DNA from 3 places in the Xenorhabdus bharatensis genome. Region 3 is predicted to be linked to each of the others. Evidence: predicted binding sites of a transcription regulator. Region 3 holds the regulator's gene; each other region holds the start of a gene.

Region 1 (8,177 bases), on a different contig from region 3:
TTAGTGGGGAAATACCAGTACTATTATTTTTTACATGGTCTTTTCTTTTATTTTCGTGGCTGTACTTTGCTGAAGCATTTGAATGCCATACTATGCCCCCCAGACGAGTATAAGCATCTAAAGAGTCTGTCAGCGGGGCGCTCAATTTCATTGCAAGCTGAATACCCTGGCTTTTGAAACTGGCGTCATTAATCTTAGATTTATAGGTCATTTTCCCCAGCCAATCATAACCTAATTCGAAACCTATGTATGGTGTTGCCTGATAACCCACATAAGCTCCGGCACCCAGAGCATCTTTCTTGTCAGCATTGCCTGTTGCTACTTTAGCAATATTGATATCTTTAAATCCTGTTCTACTGTAGTCGGACCAACCTACCTTAGTACCTGCATACCAAGTATGCTCTTTTGGAGCAGCTTGAGCCACAGTTGCAAAAGTTGCTACTACCACGGCCACTGCGATAGTTGTCTTCTTCATTGTACGCCTCGTTATCATCCAAATAATAAGTAGTTGGCCTTAAAGTCTTATTGTTGGCCATTAGTTGAAATAATCTGTTAGGTATATGCGCTTAATATCAATAGATAATTCCTGAAATGTTAGTTAAATCAGCATCAACCTAACTTTGTAGAGTCTACAACGAACTTTAAAACTTACAAGTACATGGTGATTTGTGATACCTATTTTTTAAATTAATACCTATAAGAAATTAAATACTATTAATAATGGCCTATGAGAGATTGTTATTTAATCGTTTGATTTTTATAAAAAATAAAAATATTTCATTATTCATAGCATGTTTATTTTAAAAAATACTGAGAATAATCTTAAATTAATTCAATGATAGTAAATAGAATGGAACTTTATTCTGCCCTCTACGGGATTATACTGCCCGGATGAGGCTTGAGGACGCATAATCAGGCCTAGAGTTGTCCCTTTCTGTGCTGCTAATCTCAGTTTTTGTACTCCATATTCAGACAGTTCTGGCAGCCACCCTAATACGATACAGTAGCTACCACTTGCTAAGGCTTTCTCCATGGCATAGGGTGATGCAACTGGGGTAATTTGGTTTAATTGAATGCTTTTGTCTAAAGGCAAACCCGAATCGACTAACCACTGGCGGCTTAATCTTTTATTAGGGGTTATCCAGAGTAACCACCTGTTTTCATTCCTGGATTGATGTAGCAAAGGAAGTAGTATGTGATTAAGCACAGGCCATTGTTCACAATAGGTTAACTCACTGATTGTGCCATTTACTGCTTGTAAGGCGTTTTGCTCAGCTTGGCTAAGGCGTTTTAATTTTGTAGATCTGGTGCTTATTACATTAGTGGTTTCGTGTTTGTGAGTTGTGCCGCTCTCAGCTTCAATTTTACTCTCAATGAGATACTCCAGAGTGGGTTGAATACGCATAATGTTCCTCACCATGATGCCTGTATATATATACAGTAATCGGTTATTTGGCTAAAAGCAAGACCATTTTTTTCAAGACGCTTCGCAAAAATTCATATAAAACAGTTTTTTTCTAATTTAATGATTGGCAGCCAGAAACAGATTGCGTATGGTTTTAATTACTTGTTCTTGTTATTTATATTATTAATAACAAACAAGGGGACAGAGTATAAAATATTTAGTCAGGATATAATTCATGGAGTGATAAAAATGTTTTTATCAGGGGCTCGTTTTGATCAATTGAAACACGGCGTATCTTCATTGGGGAAACTTAAAAAGAAATCCCAGTTTGGTGGAATTGGATTATCAATTGATGGAGTCTTGTTCGCCCTGAGTTATGAAGGTGAGCTTTATTTACGAGGGAATAATTATGCAGAAACGTTATTTAAAGCTAACGGCATGGAAACGTTCATCTATTCAAAAAGGGGAATTCCTGTGGCTTTGCGTTATTACCGGGTCAGTGAATCACTTTGGCAGGATCAAAAACAATTATCCGAATATGTTAATTTAGCCTATCAAGAGACACTGACAGATATTATTAATAAACAAAAAAAACCTCTCAGATTAAAAGATCTTCCTAATCTTGGAGTGGTTTTGGAGCGCCAGTTATGGAAAGCAGGAATATCAAAAGTAGAAGAATTGCGTGTATTGGGAGCAAAAGTAACTTATCTTAAATTACAACAAAACGGAAAAAAGATAAGTGTAAATATTTTATTGGCATTAGCTGGAGCAATAGAAGGCTGCCATGTTGCTGTGTTGCCGGAAAAGCTACGTAATGAATTAGTTATATGGCATCAAGAATTAGAATATGGTAACTAAATAGTTTTTCAAAATGATAGGAGTATCCCTTACCCCGCGTGTCGCGCGGGGTAAGGGATACCGCATGCGGATACTTTCACTATTATGAAAAGGTATATAGTATTATTCTATATCCTATTAATATCAGACGACAGTTAATAATTCATTTGAAATGCAGAAAATATAATTTCATATAAGGTGTTAAAATAATAAATCCCGCCTTCATAGGAAGTGGGATTTATTTATTTAATTAATTTGATTTCTGAATGTTTATTTGTTTTTTTAAATTAACTATTTCAGGTAATAGTTCAATCAGTAGTCCTACTTGCTGTAATACAAGTTGAACTTTGCTATTATCAGAAGTTAATTGGTTACTTTTTTGTATCAAATGCTCTGAAATCTGATGCAGGAATTCATCATCAATTCTGTCTTGTTGCAATGCAGACTCAACATGGCGAATTGATTCAGTCAATAGCTCCAGAATGATAGGTTCATTAAGCTTGTCACGATGTGCGCCTAAGGCGGAAATATAACTCAACATAGTATGATTAAGGCAAAGTAAACGAAATGCTTCTTCCTGAGAAATACGATGATGTTTAGGCTCTGATGTCATGTTCGATACAACTGAAGCCAGTTCGGCATCGTAATTATGAGCGTTCCGGCGAGCAACCCGATATTCCAGACAATTACTTTTTCCTTGATGATATTGCAGTAAAATAGCATTCAGATAATGGCAATTGGCATTCATTGTTCGAGTAATGACTTGTGGTAATTGGCGGAAATTCCAATCAGGCCAAATAAAATTGACTGCCAATAAGGCAATACCACAACCGATCAGGGTATCGACTATTCTGGGCAGCGCTACTTCAAAGCCTTCACCCAATAAATTAAAGCTGAATAATACCAATAATGTAATAAATAGAGTGGCATGTGCATATTGGCTACTACGAAAGGCAAAAAATAACACACCTGAAATGACAATCAGCAATAATTGCCCTTCAATAGAAGGTACAAGATAGAGAATAGGCAAGCCAATTAAAATACCCGCCAATGTTCCGATAACCCGGAGAGCCAGACGGCGTCGGGTCGCGCTGTAGTTAGGCTGACAGACAAACAGGCTGGTCAGCAGGATCCAATAACCTCTTTGTATATCAAATAGCTGAATAATGGCATAACCAGTACAAAGCAAAGCAGACATACGGATCGCGTGGCGGAATAGTGCTGATTTGGGTGTCAGATTGCTGAGAAGCCGAAATGAAATATCACGCCATCCCGTTAAGGCCTCATCGGATAATTGTGTCTCTTCTTGTTTATCGTTGTATTGCTTATCATGTTGAGCTGCTTCCTGAAGGATCAGATATTGCTCAGAACTGAGACCGGCTAGCTGTGCATCAATTGCCCGCAAATTTTTCAGTAAATTACTGAATGCAACGATCTTAGTGTCAACTATTTGTTGGTTTTTTAATTTCTCTAAAGAGATTTCAAGATAGGTGAAAGCATTCTCAAATCGTGAGCTATGCTGATATTGTTTACGCAGGATAATGGATTGTGAAACCTGCTCACAGGCGTGCGCCTGCATGGACAACAATCGTTGGAAACGGAATAGAAGATCGCTGTGGCGCAATGTTTCCCGTAGCTTTTGATACTGAATGTGAGACGAACTGGCTCGTTCATGGATATCCTGAACAACAAAATAATAGTGCAGAGTCCTTCGAGTTCCCTGTTGCCCACGATCTCCTTTCAAACGACTTAATAAAGCTATTTTCGTTTGATTGAATGTTGACACTAATGTGCTGTTAGCCATAGCAATATCAAACATAGCCTGCTCGTACTCCTCAGCTTCAGCATCTGGGTCAAACAAGTTTGTTTTGGCATGCAGATACACAGAAAGCTGCTGATAACAACGCGCCAGATTTTCTTGTAACGGGCGGATAGGAAATAGTGCATGCCCTGCTAATGTCAGCAAGTTATACCAAATTGCACCGGTGAGTAATAATAAAGGTTGCTGATACCAGACAGGGAATATCGATGTACCCAGCATAGTATATATTGCAATCAATAAAGCGCCGAAAGCAATGGTGGCATAACGCTGCCCTAAAGCACCAAGCAGTATGAAACCACAGGTAGAAATTGCCAGCCCAAGAGTGAAGAACCACGGGTATGGAAAAAGCAAAGTAATAGAAACAGAAGCAACAAAAAAGGAGACTAAGGTGATGACTAGATTGCGTAAACGGCCCGCTAAACGATCATCCAAGTCTGTTAATGCTGCGGCGACCACACCTAACGTCAGAGGGATGGTAATCTTGGGTTCTTCTTTCAATAGCCAGGGAACCAGTGTAGTTCCTGTTAGCGCAATAAATATACGAATATAATAGAAAACGTGATTGTTATACAAAAAATGGCGGGAGCTGGAAAAAACAGTTAGCACAAAAAACTCCTAACAACATTTAAGTGAGCAGATAGCTCAACAATTTTCAGGTACGGTGCTATTACAATGGAACTAAAATCAACACAAATGGGGCAACGACTTGCCCGGCATCCTTATAATCGAGTGCGTTTACTGAATGCTGGCATTGAAGTCAGTGGTGATAAACATCAGTACCTAATTCCATTTAATCAATTAATCGATATTCAGTGTAAGCGAGGGCTTGTCTGGGGGGAACTGGAATTTGAGTTACCGGAGGGGAAAGTCGTTCGTTTACATGGCACTGAATGGCAGCAAACACAGCGTTTTTACCATTATTTATTAAAGGAATGGCAGGCATGGAGCTCTGATATGAGCGGCATTAGTTCTGATGTTCTATCTGCTCAGATAAGTAAAATTGATAAAATCCGGCAGCAAGACTATTGGATGAAGAAAGAAAATTTATTTTTATTACAGCAACAAATTCATGAAATATTTCAATCTATTCCCTTACCATTACAAAGACTCAAGCACTTTGAAAATTGTCGCGATAATTACCAGACGTGCCTGAACTGGCTCAATGAAGGGGAAAAATGGCGAAATCTCATCAATCGGCAGTGGGCTGAACGGATTCAGGAACGGTATGGAGAATTTTTCCAAATCACAGAAAACGTACCATTCAACCAGTTACAATATCAGGCCATTATTAATGGTGAAAAATCCATATTAGTTTCGGGAAGTGCGGGAAGCGGAAAGACGTCTGTTTTAATTGCACGGGCTGAATGGCTATTATTACGCCAGCAGGCGCTTCCTGAGCAGATTTTATTACTATCAGACGGGCAGAAATCAGTCGAGGAGATAAATAAACGTATTCAGTTACGCTCGGGAACAAAAACGATAAAAGTGAGAACATTCCATGAACTGTCACTTTGCATTATTCAGCAGGCAAGTAGTAAAACGATAAAAATTAGCGAATTAGAAACTAATACTCAAAAGCGCCATGACTTTCTTATTCGGGAATGGCAAAAACAGTGTAATGAAAAAAAATCGCAGGCAAAAGGCTGGCGCGAATGGTTGAATGAAGAGTTAGACTGGCAGTTACCCGATGGAGCATATTGGAATGACAGGCAAATACAATCCCGTTTATCCGGCCATCTGAATTATTGGCTGGAGTTAATGAGAATGCATGGCGGTAGCCAAAAAGAGATGCTTGAACAGGCTTTGCCTGAATATTCAGATAGTTTCCCAAAACGTATCCGCCTGATGGCACCTTTGTTGAAAGCCTGGAAATCGGCATTAAAAGAAGAAGGAGCGCTGGATTTTTATGGATTGATTCATCAGGCAGTACATACTCTGCAAAAAGGACGTTTCATTAGCCCGTGGAAGCATGTCCTGTTAGATAATCTACAGAACATATCTCCTTTAAGTATCAAGTTATTAACTGCGCTACAAGCGCAGAATAAACAGAGCCATATATTTGCGGTAGGAGATAACAGGCAGGGAGTTTGCCGGTTTAACAGCCTTGAATGGCCTTCAATAAAGACTTTTTCTGCTTATTTTGGTGAAAGTGACGAGTGTATTTTAGATAGCACGTATCGTTTTAATGAGCATATTAGTAAAATCACTAATGGAATTATCCATCTGTTTCACAGCCAAGTGAGTGCTTCACAGTATAGTTTCACCCATCATAGTTCAACAAAAGGAGATAAAAAATCAGTCATAATTTTGCCTGAAGAACAATTAGAAGCCTTGTTGAACAAGATGAGTGGCTATGTCACCAATCAGGAAACTATCTTCTTATTGGCACGTTACTGTTTTCATAAGCCAGATGTATTGAAGAAAGCAGCGACCCGTTGGCCGAATTTAAATATTAACTTTATGACTATTCAGGCGTCTTCGGGGTTGCAGGCTGATTACATTATCCTCTTAGGACTACAAAAAGGAAACGAGGGTTTTCCGGCATCAGAAAAAGTAACAGTGCTGGAGCAGGTTTTACTACCGAAACCTGAAACATTTTCTGATACACAAGAGCAACGCCTTTTATATGTTGCATTGACGAGAGCAAAAAAGCAGGTTTGGTTGATGCAGGAACCGAAAAATCCATCGGTATTTATTCACCTATTATCTAAACTAGGTGTTCCAGCGCACCGTAAACCTTAGATTTCCGGGAGAGAATCAGGCTTTCTTTGCTGGTGGCTGTATTTATTTTAGCCTTTCATGAAGATACCCCTGATAATCAGGTATGCAAATATCGACTTTTTCGGTAAAAAGCGGAGATTTAATAAGAAAATCAGCAGTTGTTCGATTTGTTGCTACTGGGATATTCCAGACTGTGGCCAGACGCAACAGTGCCTTGACATCAGGGTCGTGAGGAACGGCATTCAAAGGATCCCAAAAAAAGATGAGAACATCAATTTTTCCTTCAGAAATTAATGCACCAATCTGTTGATCACCTCCCATCGGCCCACTCAATAGGCTGGTAATCGGTAAGCCCGTTTGTTGTTGAAGCAAGTTTCCGGTTGTACCCGTGGCATAGAGCCGGTTTTGTTCTAGTAAATGTTGATGTTCATTGACCCAAGACAGAAGAGATTGTTTACAGTGATCATGCGCAATCAGAGCAATACTTTTGGATTCAGTCAGTGTACGGGTTGTTAATTCCATATTAATACCTTCGTGAAAATGTACTATTTACCAATTATTTTAATAACAAGATAATAGAAATAAAGGTGATTGTCATAAACACTGTAGTAAACGAAATGTATAAGTATTACAGCATAATCATGAGGTAGGGGGCTGTATGAGTGATCAATATCTGATAGATATCCTGAAAAAAGTCAGAACAATTGCTTTGGTGGGAGCGAGTGAAAAACCAGAACGACCTAGCTATGAGATAATGGAATACCTGCTTAATCAGGGATATAACGTTATTCCGGTTAGCCCTAAGCTAGCGGGCAAAACATTATTAGGACAGAAAGTTGTGAAGCAGCTGGCTGATATCGAACAGCCAGTTGATATGGTTGATGTCTTTCGTAATGCAACAGCTGCCTATGGTATTGCGGAAGAAGCGATTGCCATCAGAGCAAAAGTGCTTTGGCTGCAAAAAGGGGTAATTAATGATGAGGCGAAATTACTGGCAGAAAATAAGGGATTAGATGTGATTATGGATCGTTGCCCGAAAATTGAGATCCCGCGTTTAGGATTAGAAAAATAAAGAAGGCGATGGGTTATTTTTATTTCACCGCCTTTCCTTATCAGTATCGTTTAACTTTTCAAAGGAATGTTTTTAATTTCGTAACCTTGGAGCCAGCAATTGACTGCGGATAGATTCAGCTAACTCATCCAGAGAAGGATGTTCCGGATGATCATCTGATATCTCGTAAGTCAATTGGGCCTCAGCTAAATAGGTATGGACAGGTTGCCCATCATCACCTTCCATCACAACGTGATACCACGGAGCTGAACGTAAAGTCGCATTAGATGCAATATCATTTTCCTGTGGTTGTTCTAAAGAATATTCGGCATCAATATCTA
Region 2 (8,177 bases), on a different contig from region 3:
TTTCCGAGGCCACGCGCCAAATCAGGTCGGGAGATGAATTGCGGCAGCGTCTGCAAAATAATATCCAGTATTTCCGTCGTGAAGCACAAAACTTATCTTTTTCTCTGACGGAGTCTGAAACCGCAATTCAGCCTGTGATCATCGGTAATAATGACCGCTGTATTGCCTTATCTGAAATACTGAAACAACAAAACCTCTGGGTAAAAGCCATTCTGCCTCCGACAGTTGCACCGGACAGTGCCCGTCTGCGCATTACGCTGACAGCGGATCACACCCAACAGGATATTGATGTATTACTGGAGGCTTTACGTGGATACGACCGTTAGTCGTGTTGCTAAAAGCAGTTTGACTAAAACCTGCGTTGATAAACAGGCAATTGCCGGTGCTTTTGGTAGAGCGGCTTCGCGCTATGATGCTACTGCGAAACTACAGCAACAAACAGGTGAATATCTGATGAAAATGGCACAGCCAGAAGATACCGGTAATTGGGTATTGGATGCTGGCTGTGGGACTGGTTTTTTCAGTGAACACTGGAAACAGAAGGGTAAACAGGTTATCGCACTGGATTTGTCTGCCGGTATGTTAAGTCATGCCAAAGGGTTGCAGGTTGCTGATTATTATCTGCAAGGTGATATTGAAAACCTGGGGCTGGCTGATAACAGTGTCGATGTCTGTTTCAGTAACTTAGCGGTGCAGTGGTGCAATGAGCTGCCACGGGTATTGCAGGAGTTCCATCGCGTAACCCGTCCCGGCGGGCTTATCTTATTTTCTACCTTAGCGCAGGGGTCACTCTGGGAGTTGGAAGCCGCATGGAAACGGATTGATGATTACCGCCACATTAACCAATTTCTGCCTTTACAGGCGATTGCAGATGCCTGTCAGCCGTACCGGAACCAAATCAGGCATCAGCAATATAATCAGCGCTACCCACAATTGCTACCTCTATTAAATTCTCTAAAAGGAATTGGAGCTACACATCTTCATCATGGGCGTCAGCAAGGATTGATGACTAGAAAGCGCATGAATGCGCTTTCAGAAGCTTATCCCAAGAATAATGGGAATTACCCATTAAGCTATCAAATTGTTTTTGGAGTTATTTATTGTGACAAGTAAATACTTTCTTACCGGAACTGATACTGAAGTGGGAAAAACGGTTGTCAGTTGCGCGTTATTACAGGCAGCTAATGAAAAAGGTTACCAAACTGCGGGTTATAAGCCGGTTGCATCAGGCTGTGAACTCACCTCTGAAGGTATACGTAACGGGGATGCTCTGGCGTTATTGCATAACAGCTCAGTCCCGCTTATCTATCAGGAGGTTAACCGGTTAGCATTTATTGAGCCTACATCTCCTCACATTGTCAGTGCTGAACTTAACCAGCCTATTGAATTTTCTGTGATGTCACAAGGTCTGGCTGCATTATCAACAAAAGCAGACTGGGTGCTAGTTGAGGGAGCCGGAGGCTGGTATACGCCGTTATCTGAGAATGACACTTTTGCTGATTGGGTCATACAGGAGAAACTGCCCGTAATATTGACGGTAGGCGTGAAATTAGGCTGTATTAACCATGCGGTGTTAACAGCAAAAGCGATTCAGGATTCAGGGCTGAAATTAGCAGGCTGGATTGCGAATGAAATTGAGCCACCCGGTAGGCGTCAGGCTGAGTATCTGATGACATTGAAGAACATGATCCCGGCTAACTTACTTGGGGTCATTCCCCACATGAACGGGCTGGAAATAGAGCGTCATGAAACAGGTAATAATATAGGGAAATATATAAACATTGATTTATTGGTTAATTAGTTGTTTAAATAATGTTGGTTAAAATCCCAGTAAGGGGTAGTGGGACAGCCGAAATATTAGTATAGAATCCACTCCGTTTCGACAACTTTTGTACTGTTTTTGAACAAAAAATAACGTAAATCAACTCTGAAATAGCATGAAAACACTCTATTATTGAGAAAATACATAATGGGGGATAACTCCGCAACTTCCCATAGTTAATAGGATTTGTTGAGTTATCCACTGTTCCTGTGGATAACCTTGTGTATTAGGTTTAGACAAGTGGTCTGACACAAGATAATACGCGGCTTGCGCAAGATTTGCTGTTATTCTCTCCTTTGATTTTTTTTCATTAAAAATTAAATGCTTATATAAAATCAATTCCTTTTGCTATCTCTTTGTCATTCCCTGCTTTATCATTTCAATAACTAATACGAAAATAAAAAAGACAAAAAGACTGTCTGGGGATAAAAATAGGCTTATATAATGTTAACTAAAGGTTAATATCACATTGAGTTATATGTCAGATTGGTTACTTCCTTTCAGATGCGGCTTTTGAGTAGGGCGGTAATATTATTTTGTTAACCCACTTGAAGCTGTTTTTTTATCCAGTATTATAAGGGCGTTTTGGTTAGCGTATATATCTTGTGTATTTTCGGGTTATGGCTTGGAAATAAATAAGAATAGAGTTGTGCAATGTTATCGGGTGGAAGATGAGTAAAGAAACGAACAAAGTATTCAGGCTGCATTCTGATTTCGAACCTGGCGGTGATCAGCCAGAAGCCATCCGCAAACTACAGGATGGGCTGGAAGATGGCCTTGCCCATCAGACATTATTGGGTGTTACGGGTTCAGGTAAAACGTTTACGATTGCCAATGTCATCGCCAACATGAACCGGCCAACAATGATTCTGGCACCCAATAAAACATTGGCAGCGCAGCTCTATAGTGAAATGAAGGAGTTTTTTCCGGAAAATGCCGTAGAGTACTTCGTTTCTTATTATGATTATTATCAACCCGAAGCCTATGTACCCAGCTCTGATACTTTTATCGAAAAAGATGCCTCTGTAAACGAACACATTGAACAGATGCGCCTCTCTGCAACCAAAGCTCTGCTGGAGCGAAGAGATGTGGTTGTTGTGGCTTCTGTTTCCGCTATTTATGGGTTGGGTGACCCTGATAGCTATCTGAAAATGATGCTTCATCTGACAAATGGTATGTTGATCGATCAGCGTTCTATTCTGCGGCGTTTGGCTGAACTGCAATATACGCGCAATGATCAGGCATTCCAGCGGGGAACATTCCGTGTGCGGGGCGAAGTGATCGATATTTTTCCGGCTGAATCGGATGAACACGCGTTACGTGTTGAACTGTTTGACGATGAAGTTGAACGGCTTTCCCTGTTTGATCCACTGACGGGGCAGGTTGAATATAACGTCCCCCGTTATACGGTTTATCCAAAAACGCACTATGTAACACCTCGTGAGCGTATTCTTCAGGCGATAGAAGAGATTAAAGTTGAGTTAGCTGACAGGCGAAAAGTCCTACTAGCTTCAGATAAGTTACTGGAGGAGCAGCGTGTCACTCAGAGAACACAATTTGATCTCGAAATGATGAATGAGCTGGGATATTGCTCCGGGATTGAAAACTATTCCCGCTATCTGTCTGGTCGTGCACCGGGTGAACCCCCTCCGACTTTATTTGACTATCTGCCTGCGGATGGTTTGCTGGTGGTGGATGAATCCCATGTCACCGTTCCACAGCTTGGTGCGATGTATCGGGGAGACCGTTCCCGCAAAGAGACACTGGTGGAATACGGCTTCCGGCTGCCATCAGCACTGGATAACCGTCCGATGCGTTTTGAAGAATTTGAGGCACTGGCTCCACAAACCATCTATATATCAGCAACACCCGGTAATTATGAACTGGAAAAATCCGGTAATGAAGTGATCGAACAGGTGGTGCGCCCAACGGGCCTGATTGATCCTGAAGTTGAAGTTCGCCCGGTAGCAACTCAGGTGGATGATCTGCTGTCTGAAATCCGTATCCGGGCGGTTAAAAATGAACGTGTATTAGTCACCACTCTGACTAAGCGTATGGCTGAGGATTTAACTGAATATCTGGAAGAACACGGGGAGCGGGTGCGCTACCTTCATTCTGATATTGATACCGTTGAGCGGGTCGAAATTATTCGTGATTTGCGTTTGGGTGAATTTGATGTGCTGGTGGGGATCAACTTGTTGCGTGAAGGCCTCGATATGCCGGAAGTCTCTTTGGTAGCCATTTTGGATGCAGATAAAGAAGGCTTCCTGCGTTCAGAGCGCTCTCTAATTCAGACGATTGGTCGTGCGGCGCGTAATTTGCATGGTAAAGCGATTCTGTATGGTGACAAAATTACCGCTTCTATGGCAAAAGCTATTAATGAAACAGAACGGCGCCGAGAGAAGCAACAGGCATTTAACGAAGAAAACGGTATTGTACCAAAAGGGCTGAATAAAAAAATCGGCGATATTCTGCAACTGGGTCAGCCTACTCATGGCAAAGGAAAAAGCAGAACCAAAAATAGAAGCAAATCTGATTTGGGGATTGATGATTTCCATAAATTATCTGCGAAAGAGTTGGAAAACAAAATCCGTGAATTGGAAGAAAAAATGTATCAATATGCGCGGGATCTTGAATTTGAGCAGGCAGCTAACATACGCGATCAGGTTCAGGCATTGAGAGCACAATTTATCGCTAATTCCTGAGATTATTGCCAGCCGTTAATGAGTGGCTAAACAGAATAGAGACACAATGGATTTCAGGATGTACCGCGGCGGCAAGGGGGAGGCAAATTCGTCGGGAACGAATTTGCCCAGCCAGAGGCTGGCCTCCGGTGATGCATGAAAAGCAGGAGCCTTTCATGCATCAGGAGCAGAGATAACCGTATGCCCTGTATTATTAGCCCAGTTTTTGCAGCGTATCTTCTATTGCTTGCCGTAATAACTCACGATCATGGCGATAAGGAACATCCTGTGCTTCTAAGACTTGTTGTGTAACAATCCGGTTACCTAATTGGCTGATATCAGTACGTGGGCCAACAATAATTGCGTTGACCATTTTGCGTCCGATTGTATTCTCTATCATCTCAAGTTTTTCTTTCAATGAAAGGTCGGCTGCCGCATGGCTGAGTTCTTTCCCTAAATTACCGATATAAATCATATTGGCATTGCTGCGTCGCAGGGACTGGGTCAAATCTTCCAGCAACAATAATGGCATTAAGCTGGTAAAGAAACTGCCCGGGCCTATTAAGATCAAATCAGCCTGTTCAACCGCTTCCAGCGCCTCTTTGGTGGCGCTAACATGGGGATAAAGCATTAACTTTTTTGGAACACAATCCAGTTGATCGATATTCACTTCTCCATGCACTTCATGGCCCTGAGCATCCACCGCCATTAAGTCGACAGCTTGTTCGGACATTGGGATCAAATGCGCATTTACTTTCAGCAGATTTCTGAGCAGATTAATTGCTTCAAGAGGGCGGACACTTAAATGATCTAAAGCTTTTAACATTAAGTTGCCCAGATTATGTCCGGCTAATTCGCCACTACCGCCAAACCGATATTCGAACATAGCTGAAGCAACCGTCGGCTCTGTGATCAATTGATTAAGGCAATTTCGGGTATCACCCCAGGCGATACCGCCTTCTGAACGCCTTATTCTTCCGGTTGAGCCTCCATTATCTGTTGTTGTGACAATACCAGTCAGGCGGGCACCAAGGGAAGAGAGAGATGACATAACGCGCCCAAGTCCGTGACCACCGCCAAGGGCAACCACACGATCCAAATCGGCTAATGTTCGGTTTCGCATAGGATTCCTGCTACTGAATTAAGTGTGCTTGAATAAATTTTATGTAATCTATCATAAAGTATGATGTTTTTAGCAATCGTTATGATTTTATGCGATTTTATCAAGTATTTCAGGATGTAAACAAAATGAATCAGTAACAATAGCCTGATGTTGATGGTTTTTTGTAACCCTTTGTATAATAAAATATATATCGATATTGTCATTAGCTTTTTTCTGATTTAAGGGGTAGAATCCCACAACAAGGTTTAGTCACGTATGTCACGATTCATATGATGATTAAATTTGGAATTAACCCCTAGCCTCTGCATCTAAGTCTTTGTTGTATAATTTTTTTATTAATTGATTCTACCGTAAATTGTTCTATCAAATTAATACCACATCGATATGATGCTTTGGCCGTGACCCCGCGTCACCAGGGTGCAAGGCAGAAATGCGTGCATCCCCCATGATTGGAAGGTGTTATAGTGGAACAACTTATCGATACATTTTCCCGCAAGTTTTATTACTTGAGGTTATCGGTTACTGATGTATGCAACTTTCGTTGCACATACTGCCTGCCTAACGGCTACCAGCCAGGCAGCAATCAACTCAACAAATCATTTCTCACTTTGCCGGAAATCCACCGTGTTAGCCGCGCTTTTGCAGAATTAGGCACAGAAAAAATTCGTCTGACTGGTGGCGAACCCACTATGCGCCGTGATTTTTGCGACATAATAGCCGCAGTGCATGAAAACCCGCAGATTAAAAAAATTGCGGTGACGACGAATGGTTACCGCATGGAGCGCGATGTGACCCGCTGGAAGGAAGCAGGGCTCACAGCGATTAATGTGAGTGTGGATAGTCTTGATCCTCGCCAGTTTCACGCTATTACCGGGCAGGATAAATTCTTTCAGATTATGCGTGGGATTGATGCAGCCTTTGAAACAGGTTTTAGCACAGTCAAAGTGAATGCGGTATTAATGAAAAATGTCAATGATACCTGCCTGCCAGCGTTCCTTGACTGGATAAAACACCGCCCGATCCAATTGCGTTTTATCGAGCTGATGGAAACGGGAGAAGGGAGTGAACACTTCCGGCACCATCATCTTTCCGGTGATGTCATACGCAGTCGTTTACTCCAGCAAGGCTGGCAATTGCAAAAACGGGAACGTAGTGACGGCCCGGCTCAGGTATTCAGGCATGCGGATTATCAGGGCGAAATTGGCCTTATCATGCCGTATGAAAAGGATTTTTGCCAAAGTTGCAATCGCCTGCGCGTTTCTGCCATTGGTAATCTTCATTTATGCTTGTTTGGTGAACAGGGAATTCCATTACGTGATTTGCTGTCTGATGACGGATCTCTCGACGATTTGAAATTACGTATACAGGGTGGGTTGAGGCATAAACGTGAAACTCACTTTTTGCATCAGGGAGATAGTGGTATTACCCCTAATCTTTCTTTCATTGGTGGTTAATTTAACGGCTCAATTTATTTTTCAGGAGCGAGAATGTCCCAACTGACTCATATCAATACATCCGGCGAAGCCCATATGGTAGATATTTCTGCCAAAGCAGAAACAGTACGCGAGGCCAGAGCAGAAGCCTTTGTCGAAATGCAAGCTGAAACACTGGCTATGATAGTTTCCGGTGACCATCACAAAGGGGATGTTTTTGCAACCGCACGTATTGCCGGAATTCAGGCAGCAAAACGGACATGGGAATTAATTCCATTGTGTCACCCGTTGTTACTGAGCAAAGTCGAAGTTCAGTTAGAAGCACAAACAGAACATAGCAGGGTCAGAATTGAATCCTGTTGCCGCCTGACAGGGAAGACAGGGGTAGAAATGGAAGCGCTGACAGCGGCATCCGTGGCAGCTTTGACCATTTATGATATGTGTAAGGCAGTACAAAAAGATATGGTAATCGGGCCGGTACGTTTGCTGGAGAAAAGCGGTGGAAAATCGGGAAATTTTAAGGTGAAAAAATGATAAAAGTTCTGTTTTTCGCTCAGGTACGGGAGTTGGTAGGCACTGATTCTCTTGAATTACCAAATGATTATCCAACGGTGGAGCACCTTCGCCGGTCGCTACTTGAAAAAGGTGAACGCTGGGCGCTGGCACTGGAGGATGGGAAATTGCTGGCAGCCGTGAACCAATCGTTTGTTCACGCTGAACACCCACTGAGTGACGGTGATGAAGTGGCCTTTTTCCCGCCGGTCACCGGAGGTTAACGATGGAAAAGACACGAATCAGTATCCAGCAAGCAGTGTTTAATGTCGGTGAGGAGTACCAATGGCTGGCTCAATCTGATGAAGATGGTGCGATTGTGACGTTCACGGGTAAAGTTCGTAATCACAATTTGGGTGATAACGTTCAGGCACTGACTCTGGAACATTACCCGGGTATGACAGAAAACATGCTGCATAAAATCATTGATGAAGCCCGACAGCGTTGGCCCTTACAGCGGATCAATGTTATTCATCGTATTGGGAAACTATATCCGGGGGATGAAATTGTATTTGTTGGTGTAACGGGGGCTCATCGCAGTACAGCTTTTGCCGCTGCTGAAT
Region 3 (8,177 bases):
CGTCAGTTGTGGGAAGTCCTTTTTCAGTTGATAGACTCGTGGATAATCCAGTGGTGGAATTTCGCGGTTTTCTTTAGGACTCAAACCAGACAACCACGCCTTGCGTGCATGGATGACAAAATTATCACAGGCACTGTTTTGCACAACAGTATCAATAAAATCACACAGAAATTTGTAACTATCCTGTTCATCAATACCGATACGAGTTTTTACTGTGACTGGGATATCAACCACATCCTGCATTGCTTTGACGCAATCAGCCACCAATGTAGCATCCCCCATCAGACAGGCTCCAAAACGACCATTCTGTACACGATCAGACGGACAACCAACATTCAAATTGATTTCATCATAACCACGCTCCTGCGCGATCTTAGCACACTGCGCCAGTGCCTGAGGCTCACTACCGCCCAATTGTAGTGCCAATGGATGTTCTTGCTCGTTATAAGCCAGATAATTTCCTTTACCGTGAATAATCGCACCTGTAGTAACCATTTCAGTGTAAAGTAGAGCTTCTTTACTTAGCAGGCGATGGAAATATCGACAATGACGATCCGTCCAATCGAGCATCGGCGCAACGGAGAAGCGGGAGGGTTTGAATTTTCCGCTTTCATTTGGTATTTCAGTGAGTTTACTGGGGTTTTTAGTTTGTTTACTTTCGTGCATTTCAGGTTGTTTTGAGCTATTTAGGAATTAACTATACAGCGCCCCACTACTAATATCGGGGGCCGGATAGAAGGGTATCAAGAATGACCTACTATAGCATATAGGTTTTCACCTATCCATTTTGGGTTGGATTCATTCCATAATTAATCATGCCTAAGAGTATTCAAATCCACAGATCTTTAATGTTTATCTTAATGAATGATTAATAATTTAAATATGTGTTCAAATTACTACAGATATTTACATTACTATAACAACATAAGTAATGTGAAATTATTTCTTTTTCTCTATTTCCTCAATATAACCTCAGGAATTCCACCTGTCGCATAAGTAATACTGCGAATGAATTCAAAATAATTAATTTCTGTTTGGGTTATAGTAAATTGACTATATTATATATATATGGAGTAACGACGATACTTCCACTAAAGATGATTACTGCTGATGTGATCTTGGTTACCAAACAAACTCTTCTACTCGAAGCAAATCCATCTAATATTTGGGATAACAGAATAATCATCAAAAGAATTGATATATACTCAATTTTTTCCCTCAGCATAATAATCCGTCAAATTAACCATATTAATACATTATTTATCAAAAAGTTAGACCAATTATTGCAAATAACTCTCAGTGCATCTGTAAAGTAAATGCACAATAGTTCTTTTATGAAAAGGGTAAGAGAGCAGTATCTATTCCGTGTTATTTTAATTTAGTCGTTTGTATTGCGCATTTAGGAATAATGTTTCATTTACATAATTATAAAACAGAATAATTTCACATCACCAGTAAAAATAACAAAAAAAATCATTAAATGGTGATTAACACTAAAATAATGTATATTAAATCAGTATTGATAATGATTAATCTAGTGTTTTAAAATATGTATATTTGATTTTAAGAGAGGATATTTCTTTACCTTGAGAGAATAACTGAGGTAAATATATTTCTAAATGAATCTCAAAAGTAACGGATATCTGAGATTATCTTTAATCTTAAGATAATCACTAAAATATATTATTGTGTAAGAAAAATAAAATTAAGGCATAAAATGAACATTTCTAAATACTCTAAGAATTGGCAAGAGCGATTTGAATTTTTTGAAAAAAATGGGGCACCTTCTTCTAAAGAATATCAAGCTGCTTTTAAAAATTCACCTTACCTAACACGTGTCAAGATAAATATGAACTTCTTCGCATTTTTCTTTGGCATTATCTACTTTATTGTGCTTGGAATGTGGAAAAAAGGACTAACCATACTTGGGATTAGTGTTGCTTTATTTTTTGCTTTTTTTATGATTAGCGCGATAGTCCCTCTATCCCTTGAAATTGCAAATTTTATCCGTATTTTTCTGGGAGCTATGAGTGCTGCATTATATGGTGTAACAGCTAATTATTCTTATTACCTAAAAGAAAAAGAAGGTGATGTTAGCTGGAATCCATTCAAAGGCCTTAAAATGATCTAAGAATACATCAAGTGAACACCTCTCTTAGCCACAAAAAACATGGTAATATTAAACCATTAGCATCGTGTAGGTGTGAGAGGTGTAATGAAAGCTATCAATCAAAAAAAATTACTGACGCAGGCTGAGGCAATCTGTCTGTCACGAGGGGTTCGTTTAACACCTCAACGCCTTGAGATTCTGCGCTTGATTTCAGCCCAACCAGGTGCAATCAGTGCCTACGATTTGCTGGATCTGCTACGTGAAGTTGAGCCACAGGCTAAGCCGCCAACTGTTTATCGAGGGTTGGAGTTTTTACTGGAACAGGGTTTTGTTCACAAAATAGAATCTACAAATAGTTATGTGATGTGTCATCACTTTGAAGAACCGTGCCATACATCAGCAATGTTTCTTTGTGATAATTGTGGCTCTGTTACCGAACAGGATGCTGAAGATATCGAATCAGCGGTACAAAATTTAGCACAGCATGCAGGGTTTCATTTGCGGCACAGTGTCATAGAAATCCACGGATTATGTTCTTCTTGCCATGAAACTAATTCGTGTATGGAATGAGTTTAAAATTACCTTATCAGGCGGTCATTACTGATAATGAATTCATTAATTTCTACGTCCCCGCATAAGCATGTGCTTCGCGGGAACTACGAAAAATGACCGCCCAGAATGGGTAATGTATAATTATCCGCTTTTACAATCAGAACCAGTCCCCGTTACGAATTACGCCAACTGCCAACCCTTCAATGGTAAAATTCTGTTCGCGTAAATCCACAACGATAGGCTTAAATTCAGGATTTTCAGCAATCAGTTCTATCTTGTTTCCTGTTTGTTTGAAACGTTTTACTGTGACTTCATCTTCAATCCGTGCCACGATGACCTGCCCGTTATGAACATCCTGTGTTTTATGCACAGCGAGTAAATCACCATCCATAATACCGATATCCTTCATGGACATACCACGGACACGCAATAGAAAATCAGCATTCGGTTTAAATAATTCCGGATCCACTTTGTAATGGCTTTCAATGTGTTCCTGAGCCAATAGTGGTTCACCAGCAGCAACACGACCGATGAGTGGTAGCCCAGCCCCTTCATCTTCCTCTTCAAGCAGCAAACGGATACCTCTGGAAGCACCAGCGATAATTTCTATCACCCCTTTACGCGCAAGTGCTTTTAAATGCTCTTCTGCTGCGTTAGGTGAACGAAAACCAAGACGCGCGGCAATTTCAGCACGTGTTGGTGGCATACCCGTCTGCGAAATATGGTCACGCACCAAGTTATAAACTTCTTGCTGCCTGGCTGTTAATGCTTTCATTTCGCCCCCTGTTTGTTTATACAGTCTGACTGTGAGTATATACAGCTAAAATTGAATTGGGAACCAGTCAGAATGTAAAAGCCGCTAAATAACGATTTTTGACGAAAAACACACCACATTAACGGGTGAAATATGACCAAACAATGATCACCCAAATAAATAGTGCTAAAATCATGGCTAAAAATACCGCAGCTGAGCCCATATCCTTTGCCCGCCCCGATAGTTCGTGATATTCACTGCCAATACGGTCCACAACCGCCTCAATCGCACTATTCAGCATTTCAACAATAAGCACTAACATGACTGAACTAATGAGAAAAAGTCTCTCAAACATGCCGAAATCAAAAGAGAATGCCAAAATAGTTGCTAAAATAGTTAAAACTGCCTCCTGCCGGAATGCAGCCTCATTTTTCCACGCAGCTTTAATACCTTTTACTGAGTACCCAGCCGCTTTAATTATGCGGGTTAAACCTGTTGATTGGTTAGCCATAAAAATTTTCTTCAAGAATCATAATAGTTTTAAGATCATATAACTTTTAGCCCCTATTATTATCTTATTTACACAGATCTCAAAATCTGTTTCTGGTATGCTTGCCGCGCATTGCTAACAAGAGGCTTAAAGCAGTTATGTCAGCTTGGCGTAAAATATATTACAACTTATTGAAGTTGCCGATAAAACTTTTAGTTAAAAGTAAACTTATTCCAACGGTCCCTGTTACAGAGCTGAGTCTTGATACGACTCGGCCTATTCTGTATGTGTTACCGTATCATTCAAAGGCCGATTTATTGACTCTGCGTCAACAGTGTCTTGCTCAGGATTTACCGGATCCTCTGACGCCTTTGGATATTGATGATACACAGCTTCCAAGCTATGTATTCATTGATGATGGCCCGCGTGTATTCAGTTACTATGCGCCTAAACATGAATCTGTGAAGATTTTCCATTCTTATCTGGATTTACATCGTAGTAATCCTGATTTAGATATTCAGATGGTGCCGGTTTCTGTCATGTTCGGGCGCTCACCCGGGCGTGAGGGTCAGGAAACCAATACAGCTCCTCAGCTACGCCTGCTTAATGGGATCCAGAAGTTTTTTGCAATCCTGTGGCTTGGGCGAGATAGTTTTGTCCGGTTTTCAGCACCAGTGTCATTACGCAGTATTGCTGATGAACATGGCACAGATACAATTATTGCCAATAAACTTGCCCGTGTTGCACGGATACACTATTCCCGCCAACGCTTGGCCGCCGTAGGGCCTCGTTTACCTGCGCGGCAAGATCTGTTCAGAAAGTTACTGGAATCTAAAGCGATTGAAAAAGCGATTGCTGACGAATCTCGCAGCAAGAAAATTTCGCCAGAAAAAGCGAAACAGAATGCCATCAATATGCTGGAAGAAATTGCCGCTGATTTCTCCTATGAAACAGTTCGCATAACAGACCGAGTACTGAGCTGGACGTGGAACCGTCTCTATCAGGGTATTAATGTCCATAATGGCGAACGTATCCGCCAATTGGCTCAGGATGGTCATGAACTTGTTTATGTTCCATGCCATCGTAGCCATATGGATTACCTGTTGTTGTCTTATGTGCTTTATCATCAGGGTCTGGTTCCACCACATATCGCAGCGGGCATTAACCTGAATTTCTGGCCGGCTGGCCCGATATTCCGCCGTCTTGGTGCGTTTTTTATCCGCCGCACGTTTAAAGGCAATAAACTTTATTCAACTATTTTCCGTGAATATCTGGGTGAATTATTTTCCCGTGGTTATTCCGTTGAATACTTTGTTGAAGGTGGGCGCTCGCGAACAGGCCGCTTGCTCGATCCGAAAACAGGTACGCTTTCCATGACATTGCAGGCAATGTTACGTGGAGAGTCACGGCCTATCACGATTGTGCCGATCTATATCGGTTATGAACATGTGATGGAGGTTGCAACCTATGCCAAGGAATTACGCGGTGCAACCAAAGAAAAAGAAGGCTTTTTCCAGATGGTTCGTGGGTTGCGTAAACTGCGTAATCTGGGGCAAGGTTACGTGAACTTTGGTGAACCCATTCCATTAGTACAATATCTGAATCAGCATGTTCCTGAATGGCGTGACGCCATCGACCCAATAGAAGCACAACGCCCGACATGGTTGACACCAACAGTCAGCAAACTGGCGGATAATATTATGGTGAATATCAATAACGCGGCGGCTGCAAATGCGATTAATTTATGCAGCACAGCCTTATTGTCATCACGTCAGCGAGCACTTACTCGTGAGCAGCTTATTGAGCAGTTAGATTGCTATATGCAGCTGATGAGCAATGTTACTTACACTAATGATGTCACTATTCCGTCCAAAACGGCAGAAGAGCTATTGGATCACGCTTTACGGATGAATAAGTTTGAGGTCGAAAAAGACAGCCTTGGGGATATCATTATCCTGCCTCGTGAAAGCGCGGTACTGATGACCTACTATCGCAACAATATCCAGCATTTGTTGATCCTGCCATCCTTAATCGCCAGTATCGTGATGCATCATCGCCGTATTAGCCGCACTGAACTGCTCAGACAAGTAGAGCTGGTTTATCCTCTGCTCAAGCAGGAACTGTTCATGCGTTACAGTAAGGCGGAATTGCCTGATGTAGTAAATACCCTGATTGATGAATTAGTACGCCAACGCCTGATCTGCAATAAAGAGCAGGAAGTGCTGGTACTCAATCCTGAGCGTATTCGTCCTCTACAACTGTTGGCGGCCGGTATCCGGGAAACATTGCAACGCTATGCCATCACGCTTTCTTTACTGAATGCCACTCCGGATATCAGCCGTGGTGCACTGGAAAAAGAGAGCCGGATGTTGGCACAGCGTTTGTCAGTGCTGCATGGCATTAATGCGCCGGAATTCTTCGATAAAGCCGTGTTCTCCTGCTCTGTTAATACATTGCGGGAAGAAGGTTATATCCATGATAGTGGCAACATCGTTACCACAAATGCCCAAGCACTTTATCAGGTGTTGAGTGAGCTGATGTCTCCCGAGATCCGTCTGACAATTGAAAGTGTCAGTATGCCTCCTGAACACAGTGATCTCGAACTGGAAGATGAAATTCAGGAATAAGAGACTTTTCTGAAGATAACGTCTGAAAAATAGACGGGTGGTATAACCTTAAACTAAGTTATACCACCCGTTTTTTTTAAACCATTTGGTTTAACAATATAGGGTTAAAAAACATAACTGAAAAGAATGCCGAGGAATAAAACAAAACCAACATAGTTATTGTTCATGAATGCCTGAAAGCATGGCTCACGACTACGGTCAAAGATGAGTTTTTGCTGATAAATAAAAAGCGCACCAGCCAGCAATACAGTCCAGTAATACATTCCGCCTAAATTCACCAAACAGCCAACCACAATAAGAATTGCCAGCATGATGAGTTGCAAAATACCAATAATCAGCTTATCAAAACGCCCGAACAAAACTGCCGTCGATTTCACACCAATTTTCAAATCATCATCACGATCAACCATTGCATATTGGGTATCGTAGATGACTGACCATATGACATTTGCCAGAAATAATAACCAGCATTCTAATGGTAAGGACTCACTTACCGCCGAGAAAGCCATGGGAATTGACCAGCCATAGGCAGCACCTAATACAACCTGAGGTAAGTTACTGACCCGTTTAACGAAAGGATATACACACGCCAGACCTAATCCGGCAAAGGATAAGGCTATCGTCATTTTATTCAGCGTTAAAACCAGCACAAAAGAGATCAGCACGAGTATGCTGAATAAAATTTTGCACTCTTTTTCGCTGATATCCCCGCTGGGAAGCGGACGAGACTTTGTCCTTTCGACATGTCCGTCAAATTTCCTGTCGGCAAAATCATTAATACAACACCCTGCTGCCCGCATGAAAAAAACACCCAGAGTGAAAACCAACAGAATATGTAAATTGGGTACACCTTTTGCTGCTATCCATAATGCCCAATAGGTTGGCCATATTAGTAACAATACGCCAATAGGTTTATCAATACGCATTAAACGGCAATAGGCACGCCATTTATTTTGCGTCATACTGACCTCCAATCTGTTTCTCCCTCATTTCTTATTTATTTCATTTTATATGCAGGTGATTCTGGCAAAAAAACTTCTGTAAGTAATAATGGCTTTTCTGATAAACGCAGTAAAGAGCGACGCGCCCAACGCTGACCCTGTATCCCTATTTGAATATAATCCCGTGTCAGGTTATTACCACTAAAAAGGTAACGCCCAAGAGGAACAGTTCCTACATCCACCAGCTTTTTATCCGGCCCTGTTAATGTTTCTTTCGGGATCACTGTGCGTCCCAACAACCACGGAATGTTATCCCCAAACAAGATGATTTCCCGCAGCCAGTACTTTTCACTTATAGGTAAGTGCTCACTTTCATCACCAAGCTCTTCAGCTGTAATAAAGCACTCACGAAATGGAGTGACAGTTACATGATAGCAATGCTGTTCAAAACGACGAGTCATTGAACCGACTTCCATCAGCCAGTCCAGAATACTCTCAGGCGTGTTGGCTTCCTCAGTTGAAAACCAGTGAATAGGAGTAGAAGTTAATATTGTGTCATCTGCCATGTCATTTTCCAATTGCGGAGAATATCAACTTCTCCGACAGCACAACGAATGGGAGGTGAGGATATCATGTTACAGACCAATAAAATAAAAAGTTGATAACAAATTATGTCAATTACAAAAAATATCCCCCCAATAAA

Evidence for each region. Region 3 encodes LexA, which represses DNA repair genes until DNA is damaged. Its sites were predicted from a motif close to TNCTGTATGTACATACAGNA; they were not measured.
Region 1: a site for LexA is predicted at 1,424-1,443, ahead of sulA (SOS-induced cell division inhibitor SulA). Genes of this name have one in related genera too.
Region 2: a site for LexA is predicted at 2,375-2,394, ahead of uvrB (excinuclease ABC subunit UvrB). Genes of this name have one in related genera too.

Annotation. Positions count from the first base shown of each region.
Region 1 covers NZ_JBBMXG010000001.1:83,575-91,751, reverse strand. The annotation lists gene ompA (porin OmpA) at 1-475, opposite strand, end outside; gene sulA (SOS-induced cell division inhibitor SulA) at 833-1,405, opposite strand; gene AAC855_RS00415 (TfoX/Sxy family DNA transformation protein) at 1,655-2,263, shown strand; gene yccS (YccS family putative transporter) at 2,493-4,670, opposite strand; gene helD (DNA helicase IV) at 4,737-6,806, shown strand; gene AAC855_RS00400 (methylglyoxal synthase) at 6,849-7,307, opposite strand; gene AAC855_RS00395 (CoA-binding protein) at 7,444-7,857, shown strand; gene hspQ (heat shock protein HspQ) at 7,930-8,177, opposite strand, start outside.
Region 2 covers NZ_JBBMXG010000015.1:108,592-116,768, reverse strand. The annotation lists gene bioF (8-amino-7-oxononanoate synthase) at 1-326, shown strand, start outside; gene bioC (malonyl-ACP O-methyltransferase BioC) at 310-1,113, shown strand; gene bioD (dethiobiotin synthase) at 1,103-1,801, shown strand; gene uvrB (excinuclease ABC subunit UvrB) at 2,494-4,527, shown strand; gene yvcK (uridine diphosphate-N-acetylglucosamine-binding protein YvcK) at 4,721-5,629, opposite strand; molybdenum cofactor riboswitch at 5,910-6,104, shown strand; gene moaA (GTP 3',8-cyclase MoaA) at 6,091-7,083, shown strand; gene moaC (cyclic pyranopterin monophosphate synthase MoaC) at 7,117-7,596, shown strand; gene moaD (molybdopterin synthase sulfur carrier subunit) at 7,593-7,838, shown strand; gene moaE (molybdopterin synthase catalytic subunit MoaE) at 7,841-8,177, shown strand, end outside.
Region 3 covers NZ_JBBMXG010000033.1:6,237-14,413, forward strand. The annotation lists gene dusA (tRNA dihydrouridine(20/20a) synthase DusA) at 1-666, opposite strand, end outside; gene AAC855_RS20125 (DUF2628 domain-containing protein) at 1,718-2,131, shown strand; gene zur (zinc uptake transcriptional repressor Zur) at 2,216-2,680, shown strand; gene lexA (transcriptional repressor LexA) at 2,820-3,437, opposite strand; gene AAC855_RS20140 (diacylglycerol kinase) at 3,556-3,927, opposite strand; gene plsB (glycerol-3-phosphate 1-O-acyltransferase PlsB) at 4,065-6,533, shown strand; gene ubiA (4-hydroxybenzoate octaprenyltransferase) at 6,638-7,495, opposite strand; gene ubiC (chorismate lyase) at 7,531-8,040, opposite strand.